2 regions of the Tepidibacillus sp. LV47 genome follow, and region 2 is predicted to be linked to the other one. Evidence: riboswitches for the same ligand, from Rfam matches in the RefSeq annotation. Region 2 holds a riboswitch; the other holds the start of a gene.
The links. A riboswitch is a leader RNA that binds a small molecule or an ion and turns the genes downstream of it on or off. The one in region 2 is predicted to bind cobalamin.
Positions count from the first base shown of each region.

Region 1: it holds a riboswitch for cobalamin, as region 2 does, so the genes downstream of both, ACMW72_RS06655 (FecCD family ABC transporter permease) here and ACMW72_RS02525 (energy-coupling factor ABC transporter permease) in region 2, are expected to answer to the same signal.

Region 1 covers NZ_JBLWIF010000004.1:94,734-99,148, reverse strand. Annotated here, with positions in the region: gene yqeH (ribosome biogenesis GTPase YqeH) at 1-290, opposite strand, end outside; gene ACMW72_RS06670 (YqeG family HAD IIIA-type phosphatase) at 291-812, opposite strand; gene ACMW72_RS06665 (MTH1187 family thiamine-binding protein) at 960-1,274, opposite strand; gene ACMW72_RS06660 (ABC transporter ATP-binding protein) at 1,397-2,176, opposite strand; gene ACMW72_RS06655 (FecCD family ABC transporter permease) at 2,180-3,214, opposite strand; cobalamin riboswitch at 3,361-3,547, opposite strand; gene ACMW72_RS06650 (response regulator transcription factor) at 4,084-4,415, opposite strand, start outside.
Region 2 covers NZ_JBLWIF010000001.1:513,808-518,222, reverse strand. Annotated here, with positions in the region: gene nrdD (anaerobic ribonucleoside-triphosphate reductase) at 1-1,309, opposite strand, end outside; cobalamin riboswitch at 1,443-1,638, opposite strand; cobalamin riboswitch at 1,809-2,004, shown strand; gene ACMW72_RS02525 (energy-coupling factor ABC transporter permease) at 2,205-2,966, shown strand; gene ACMW72_RS02520 (energy-coupling factor ABC transporter substrate-binding protein) at 2,902-3,231, shown strand; gene cbiQ (cobalt ECF transporter T component CbiQ) at 3,240-3,941, shown strand; gene ACMW72_RS02510 (energy-coupling factor ABC transporter ATP-binding protein) at 3,958-4,415, shown strand, end outside.

The DNA of each region.
Region 1 (4,415 bases), on a different contig from region 2:
TTATGGCCAATAAATCGTGGCAAACCAGAGATTAAAGTGCCATCGATATCAAAAAGATCGACAATTTGAACAACAAAATTATCCGTTTGTCCGATCGAATGAAGGATCTCTAAAAATTCATCCTCGTCCATTTGAATAGGTATAACTTCATTGTAGTGCTTAATCCGAAAACAGCGCTGACAGATGCGATTTCCTGTTTCTAATGCTGATGATGGGATAAAGCCTGCTTTGGTTTGATCGGTTGTTTGTAGTATTGCGCCACAACCTTCACAATATAGCATTTCTGACATTTATTCATCCTCCCAAGCAATCAATCCTCTACGTTTTAACCATTTCATGATTATTCGTTCAATCACTCGAATGATCTTCGTTCCTAATTTTTCTTTTTTTGAAATGGGAATAACAAGAATCGTATAAAACCCCATTCGCTTTCCACCAAAAATATCCGTTAATAATTGATCACCAATGACAACTGTTTCTTTAACTGTCGATTGCAATCGTTCCAATGCTTGTTTAAATGCTCGTTTTAGGGGTTTTCTTGCCCGATGTATGTATGGAACGGTTAGTGGATCAGCAAATTCAGCTACTCTTGTTAAATTATTGTTGGATACAATTATGACTTTAAAACCCATTTCTTGTAAATCATCTAACCATTTTACCAATTTAGGAGTGTAATAAGGAGAATCAGCTTCCACAAGAGTATTGTCCAAATCGGTAATAATGGAAGTGATCCCTCTTTTTTTCAGGGCATCAAGATCAATATGATAGATAGACTGAACATATAGATCTGGTACAAAGTTTTTTAATAACACGTGCAAAAACTCCTTATGTATAAAAATAAATACGACGATACTCTACAAAAATGGTTATCGGCAATAACTATACCATATTTATCCTTCCTTCTGCAAAACATTAAAAAAGACTACAACAAGGTGTAGTCTTCTTTCATCAAGTAGTGTTTAGGCCTCATGCCCCAATTTCTCATTTACTGAGCGAAGTTTTTGTTCGATTGATGCTTGTTTATCTCTCCTGTCATCGATACGAATTAAAGTGGATACACGTAAAGCACCATTTTCAAAAGGGACTTCGTGCATTCTCATGATCACAGCCATAATATCTTTTAAATCACCTTCAATAATCGTACTCATTGCCGTAAGTTGAAATTTCACTGGTTCGGGTGCTTCTTCTAATACTTTATGTACATTAGCCACATATTGACTTATACTTGGACTGCCTGTTCCTAGAGGAGTTATCGTTACTTCTACAATTGCCATCATCATCACTCCTTTTCCTAAAAAAATGAGGTTCCATTTCCACTATCTTAATTTTAACAAAGATTTTCCATAGAAAACAACTGGACATTTCATTTCACTCATAAAGGATACGTATCATTAGTTTATTGCCCTTGTAACAAAATTTGTGGAACCTTTCGTATTGGATGCTGTACTAAAATTGGCTTTGTATGGTAAACTCGTTCAATTTCCTTAACATTAAGCACTTCCTCTACCTTACCGATAGATTCAATCTTTCCATCTTGAATTAAGATCAATTCATCACAGTATTGAGCTGCCAAATTTAAGTCATGGAGTACCATTACAATCGTAATCTCTTTTTCTTGATGCCATTTGCGAATATGTTCTAATACTAAGATTTGGTGACCAATATCTAAATAAGTGGTTGGTTCATCTAGAAATAAAACTACCGGATCTTGAACCATCGCCCTTGCCAAAGAAACTAATTGGCGCTCACCGCCGCTTAATGTAGCCACTTGCTGAAAACGTTTCTCCCATAAATCCAATTGCACCAGGGTTTTTTTTACTAGGTCTTTATCCCTTACCGATAAATCTGTGAAAAAGTCTAACCACGGATACCTTCCCATCGATACCACTTCATTAACGGTAAAAGGGAGAGGCGGAGTTCCCTCTTGAGACATTACCGCTAATTTTCGAGCTAACTCTTTCTTACGATAGCTCGTTATGTTTTTACCTTGAAATAGAATCTCACCTTCATCAACGTCAAACAAACCGCTCATGGCTTGTATTAAAGTGGTTTTCCCGCTTCCATTTGGCCCAATGATGCCAAGAACACGTCCCTTTTCTACTTCAAAATGAATGTTACGCAACACTTGTTTTTGTCCAAAAAAATGAGACACACGCTTAACTTGGAAGAGACTCAATTTTTAACCCCTCCCATTTCGATTTTTATAAAAGAGATATGCGAAAAAAGGCGCACCTAAAAATGCAGTCAGAACACCGATGGGAATTTCGCTTGAAGGAATCATCGTTCGCGCTAAAGTATCTGTAAGGATTAAAAAAACTGAACCAGCTAAAACAGACACAGGGAGTAATATTCGATGATTTGCACCAAATAAGACTCTGAGTATATGAGGAATAATTAAACCTACAAACCCAATTATACCTACAATCGAGATCGCAGAAGCAGCTAGTAAGGAAGCAATGGTCAAAATCCTTACTTTTTGTTTCCCTACTTCCATTCCTAGGTAGGTTGCCGCATTCTCTCCTAAGGCAAGAACATTCAGGTCTTTATATTGAAAAAGTAAAAAGATTGTACCAAATAAAAAATAAGGGATGAGAACGAGAATATCGGTCCAATCATGGTTGGCTAAACTGCCCATAAGCCAAAAGATGATCGATTGAAGTTTGTTATCAGATATGGTAATTAAAAAGGAAAGAACGGCCCCCATAAGGGATTGAACGATCACCCCAGCAAGAATCAATGTTTCACTTCCTCGGTAATATTGCCTTTTCGCCAAAAGTACCACAAATCCCAATGCCATCATTGCCCCAAGAAAAGCAAAGATGGGAAGGGTAAAATGACCGAATAATGAAAGATCAGGAACAAAGATTAAAGTGGATGCTGCGCCTAAAGCTGCTCCAGAAGATACACCCAAAATATACGGATCCGCCAAAGGATTTCGTAAGACACCTTGAAATGCCACACCGGAAATGGACAACATCGCACCTACTAAAGATGCCAAAATAATTCTGGGCAAACGTAAATTGATAATGATCATCTCATCACTAATTTCCCAATCTGGAGCGAGTTCAATTCCAGGAAGTTGATTCACCAAAATTTTCACTGTTGAAACGAAGTCTAAATGAACAGATCCAACAAACAGGCTTGCAAATATAGAAAAAAAGAGAAGAAGGAACAAAGATCCTATGATAAGAGCAAGATTCTTTTTTTGTTTCATAGCAACACCTATTTTAAAGATTTGGATAAATAGGGCATGTCAAGGAAAAGTAAAAGTCCCTTTTTACCCGAAGATAAAAAGGGACATAAGGACATCATGATCCAATTTGTCAATGAGATAGATGCCTTCCCTTTTCCTCGAAGGTTAAGCTTCCTTAACAAATAGGCAGGTCTCCTGGCTGATGGCATACCTTCCACTCCTTCCCGTCTTACGACAGTGGATTCATGTGGAGGCTTACACCAATCACAGTGGCGGGACCGCGTCGGATTCTCACCGAACTTCCCTTTTCATCTTTCTGACGAATCAGAAAGAACCTATTTGCCACACGTTATTTTATTTTCTGAGTTCATTATAACGTATAAAAACAATTTAACAAGCACTATCTTATCTTTGTTCAGAGTTTTATAATCAAAAATAAGTTTGTACATTAAAGCGCTTTTAGAGTTCCTTTTTCACATCTGTTGAGTTCAAACTGCTTTTGCAATAACTCTGCCTCTTTTTTTTTGTGCTAAAAATTCCCACCTTAAAAAAAGGCGGGTCTAAACTCATCTGTTGGCTTAACAATTCATAGTTCTTTATTCTTTACTTTCTTCTTTTTTGCCAATCATAAATCAGCCAAATTATAATAAGAAGGCCGATAAGAACGATAAAAATCCAAAACGTTCCTCTCATCCAAAAATACATATGGTGAAACATCATTTTTCTGCCCATCATCATCCCCATCGTATTTGGAGAAAACCAAATCATCCGAACAGCAAACAAGAGGAAGGAACCACCGAAAAAAATTAAAAATATAGAAAAAATAACCCATAAAAAAATTCTCATAATTCCCACTTCATTCCCTCAGAATAGATTTAAATATCTCATTCTTATTCTACTTTATATCCTATTCCCCATACCGTTTTTATGATTTGTTCTTTCACTCCAGCTTTCCGAAGTTTTTCTCTCAAATTTTTAATATGAGAATCAACAGTACGGTCCTCTCCCACAAAGTCAATCCCCCAAACCATTTCAATCAATTGCTCTCGCGACAAAACTTTTCCTTTATGTTTCATTAAGACCTCCAATAAATCGAATTCGGTTGGGGTAAGGTTTATCGTTTCTTCTAGGTAAAAAGCAATCCTTGCTGAAAGATTTAAAACAATCCCTTTATATTTCAATAACTCATCTTCTTCTGTACTTTTTTGTATTCTTCGTAATA
Region 2 (4,415 bases):
ATTGCATAATTTCATGGGCAAGTTTTTTTCCTTGTTCATCTTTGATTCCATCTTTAAAACCAATATTGATCAATCCTTCATGCATACCAGTGATGGCAAAAACATTAAAATAATTTTTAAGGTCTTTATTAAATGCAAAGAAAGTGGGATATAATTCTTTATTTGCTTCAATCCATTTTCTTTTCGCTTGATGACCTTTTTGCATGATTTCTAGGTATTCGCGCATTTTTTGTTTTAATAAATCTTTGTCATGGCCAAATTCCATTAGAAGGCGATTGGCGTTTAAATTAAGTACTTGCACGGCACCAGTTGACCCCGTGGAACTTCCAAAAATACCACTCCCCACTTTAGAGAGCAAGCTTAAATCGATCTGTAAACGACAGCATAAACTTCTGCTGGCTTCTGGATCCCGGGCCTTTATGTAAGGATTTAATTTTTTATAATAATCATTATCAAAGGGGAATGTACGAAAATTTTCAAAATAAACGCCGCCCCAATTATACATTTTGTCTAACAAATATAAGAATAAATCATTATCAAAGTTAAAATGATCATCAATCGGAACAGTGATCAAAGGAAAGGTAAAAGGAATGCCATTTCCTGTTCCTTCAGCCATCACATCGATAATCGCTTGATTAATCCGATCAAAATATTCAGAGGGAATTTCTTTATATTTCATATTTCTTGCTTCTCCACCAATGACTATGTATTCATCTTTGATTTCTTCGGAAGGTTTGCCAAATTCCATCGTTATATTGGAAAAGGCAGATTGGGAACCGCTTCGAAGAGGCATATTCATTTCCCAAATTAAGCTTTGGAATAATTGTTTTAAATCGTTTTGGGAATACTTCTTTTGTGTTTCTGTTTCTTCAAAATATAAATACGATGCAGCGACAGTTGTCATTTGCGACAGCATAACCGCTCCAGAAACTTGTTGAGACATTAAAACAACCACATTACTAAAATGACGTAAGAGCGTATCTAGTCTCTTCGTTGGTTTAGAAGACAGCATATTTTTGGCAAGGGTAGGGATTCCAAAAGTGGCGATATCTCTACACCCAACACTAACACAATAGGGACTTAGTTGTTTATCATGGATGTAGACTATTCCTTGATCATATAAATCTTTTAATTCTTTAGGTAAAATTTCATTTAATAGGAATTCTTCTTCTGCAAAATTGGTTAAGTGGTGTCTTAATAATGGCAAAGAATATACATAATTGCTGTTTTCCCTTTTTAAAAAATCTGTCTTTTTGTTTTCTACTTCTGATGTAAATGACCTGATAATTTCACTTGAACTGTTAAACATAAAAAAGCCTCCTTGTATATTTGATAAAAAAAATCCGCTCAATTTTGAGCGGATTGAACGATGGCATAAAAAGGCAATTATAGAAAATATACCTGTTTATACAATCGTTCCATCCTCTCAACTCCCGAAGAAAATGAAACTTGAAAAGTAAGGCAGGTCTCCTGACTTGTGCTTCTTCCTACTTTGAATCCTTCCCGTACAAGAGCCATGAAGCATTCTTGTACAGTGGCTTTTACTCATTTCGTCCACACTTACAGTTGCGGGGACAGTTCTGGACTTTCACCAGATTCCCTTTTAAGTTTTAAAACACCTTACTTTTTTGTATAAAACACTATATATTGTTTTTTTTTAGAACGATTCCTTCTATATGTTGTATTCCTTATTTGATATTAAATAACAAATTTTGCTTTTTTGCAATGATTATTTTTTATACAGTAACAAAATGAAAAAGTTTATTGACATGCTATCAGTCATGAGGTATATATTAAGTTAATAAAATTAAATATGAATGGAAATAGGTTCCAAGTTATGCAATCATAACTTGGATTAAAAGGGAAGTCGGTGAAAATCCGACACGGTCCCGCCACTGTAACGAGGAGTCTGTATAAATCAATGCCACTGATTGCAAAATTGGGAAGGCCTTATACAGACGGTGAATCGAAGTCAGGAGACCTGCCTATTTTCAAAACACATAACCCTACGGGAGATAGGGGAGTGTTTGTCGTTTCATTGCCATATCAACATTGTTAAACATAAGCACTTCAACGCTTTCCTTGTAAAACGGAGTGAAGTGTTTTTTTCGTGAAACAGGTGGTATGGCGGAATATTCGTTAGTCTATCAAGCACTTCTATCTTTAGGGTAGGGGTGCTTATTTTATTGGAGGGAGGAATTGATTTGCAATATCGATCATTTAGTGTTGAGGTTTTGTTATTAACGATTTATTTTTTGTTCATTCCACAACCTGCTTATGCGATGCATATTATGGAAGGCTTTTTGCCGGTTAAATGGGCTGCTTTTTGGTGGGTGATTTCTACTCCGTTTTTCGTATTTGGAGTGAAAAGGATTCGTATCGTTATCAAAGAAAATCCTCAATTTAAATTACTCCTTGGTGTAATAGGGGCGTTTACTTTTGCCTTATCTGCTCTAAAGCTACCATCAGTTACGGGAAGTAGTAGTCATATGACAGGGGTAGGATTAGGTGCGATCTTATTCGGTCCAGCGATTATGAGTGTAATTGGGGGAATTGTTTTACTTTTTCAGGCTCTTTTACTCGCTCATGGTGGAATTACCACTTTAGGTGCTAATCTTTTTTCGATGGCGATTATAGGGCCAATATTTGCAGTAGGTACGTATCATTTATTTAGACGTTTGTTCCATAAAGATAAGCTTGCAATCTTTTTCGCCGCAAGTTTAGGGGATCTAATGACTTATGTTGTGACTTCATTTCAATTAGCTCTTGCGTTTCCTTCACAAATTGGAGGAGTGATGGAATCATTTCAGAAATTTTTTACGATCTTTGCTGTTACTCAGGTGCCGTTAGCGATGATCGAAGGAATCATTACAGTTATTGTTGTTCAACTCTTAAAGCAAAATCATCAGCAAGAACTGCAAATTCTTTTACAAAAAGAAAGGAGGTTTTTTACTTGGGGTAAATAAAAAAATACTACTTAGTGTATTCGTTTTGTTCCTTATTCTCTTTTTACAAAATTTTTTAGGAAATCTTGAATTTACTGGGACGGATGATCAAGCACAAGGAGTAATTTCAACGATAGATCGAGATTATCAGCCATGGATTACAAATTTATTTTTTGAACCTAATGAGACAATGGAAAAGATCCTTTTTTCCGTTCAAGCAATTTTAGGATTCGGTGTTCTCATTTATGGAATTGGTTTTTATCAGAGGAAGGATAATGACAGGTGAGAAATTAAATGTTGAAAATTGATCAAATTGCGTATACCAATCGTTTTATTCGACTTGATCCTTTCATCAAATTGATATTTGTGTTTGTAAGTTTTATCCTATCTTTTTTGTTTCATTGGATTGGCGATCTTATGATCTGGGTTATTACTGTCACGATCACTATTGGTTTTGCCAAAGTGCCATGGAAGGATTATCTAACATTATTGCTAGGGATGGGTCTTTTTCTAGGAGTAAGCCTTATGAGCATTATGCTATCCATTTCTCCATCACCAAAAATGATGTTGGGCTTTCTTTCCATCGGCCCTTATTATATTGGGATTACGAAACAAGGAATAGAAACAGCAGGAAGTATATTTTTTCAATCGCTGTCTAACACGGCAAGCTTACTTTTTCTTATACTGACCACTCCTTTTCATGACTTAATAAAAGTAATGGAAAAATTGAAAATTCCTGTTGATCTTCTCGAAATTGCGAAACTTATCTATCGTTTTCTATTTGTTTTGTTAGATACAGCCTATCAGATGAAAATGGCACAAACTTCACGGCTTGGCTATAAAAACTTTACTCGTTCACTTTATTCATTTTCTGCTTTATTATCACAACTTTTTATAAATTCTTTAGAGCGTTATCGAAAATGGGCGATCGGTTTAGAAAGCAGAGGAGTGATTGAAAGTTCTATTGTAGCTGATCAAGCCAAAATCGAAGTATAGAAGGACGGAAAGAATTATGGAACCACCAATGATTGAATTTGAAAATGTGATTTATCAATATTCGAATGGGACGGTAGCACTTGATCACCTTACCTTAAAGATCCCGAATAGCAAAAAGGTGGCGCTAATTGGCCATAATGGCGCCGGGAAATCAACACTTTTAGGTCATATTAATGGCATTTTCCGACCAAAGTCAGGTAAAGTGATCGTCAATCAAAAGGAACTTAAGTATTCTCCTAGGGAATTAAATCGATTAAGAAGGAAGGTTGGTATAGTTTTTCAAGATCCAGAACAGCAACTTTTCTCATCAAATGTTTGGGAGGATATAGCCTATGGACTCAAGAATTTGAACCTTCCCGAAAAAATGATTCAAGAAAAAGTTCAGTTCATCATGGAATATTTACATATCACTCATTTAGTACAGAGGCCAATCCATTATCTTAGTTTAGGTGAGAAAAAATTAGTAGCTTTAGC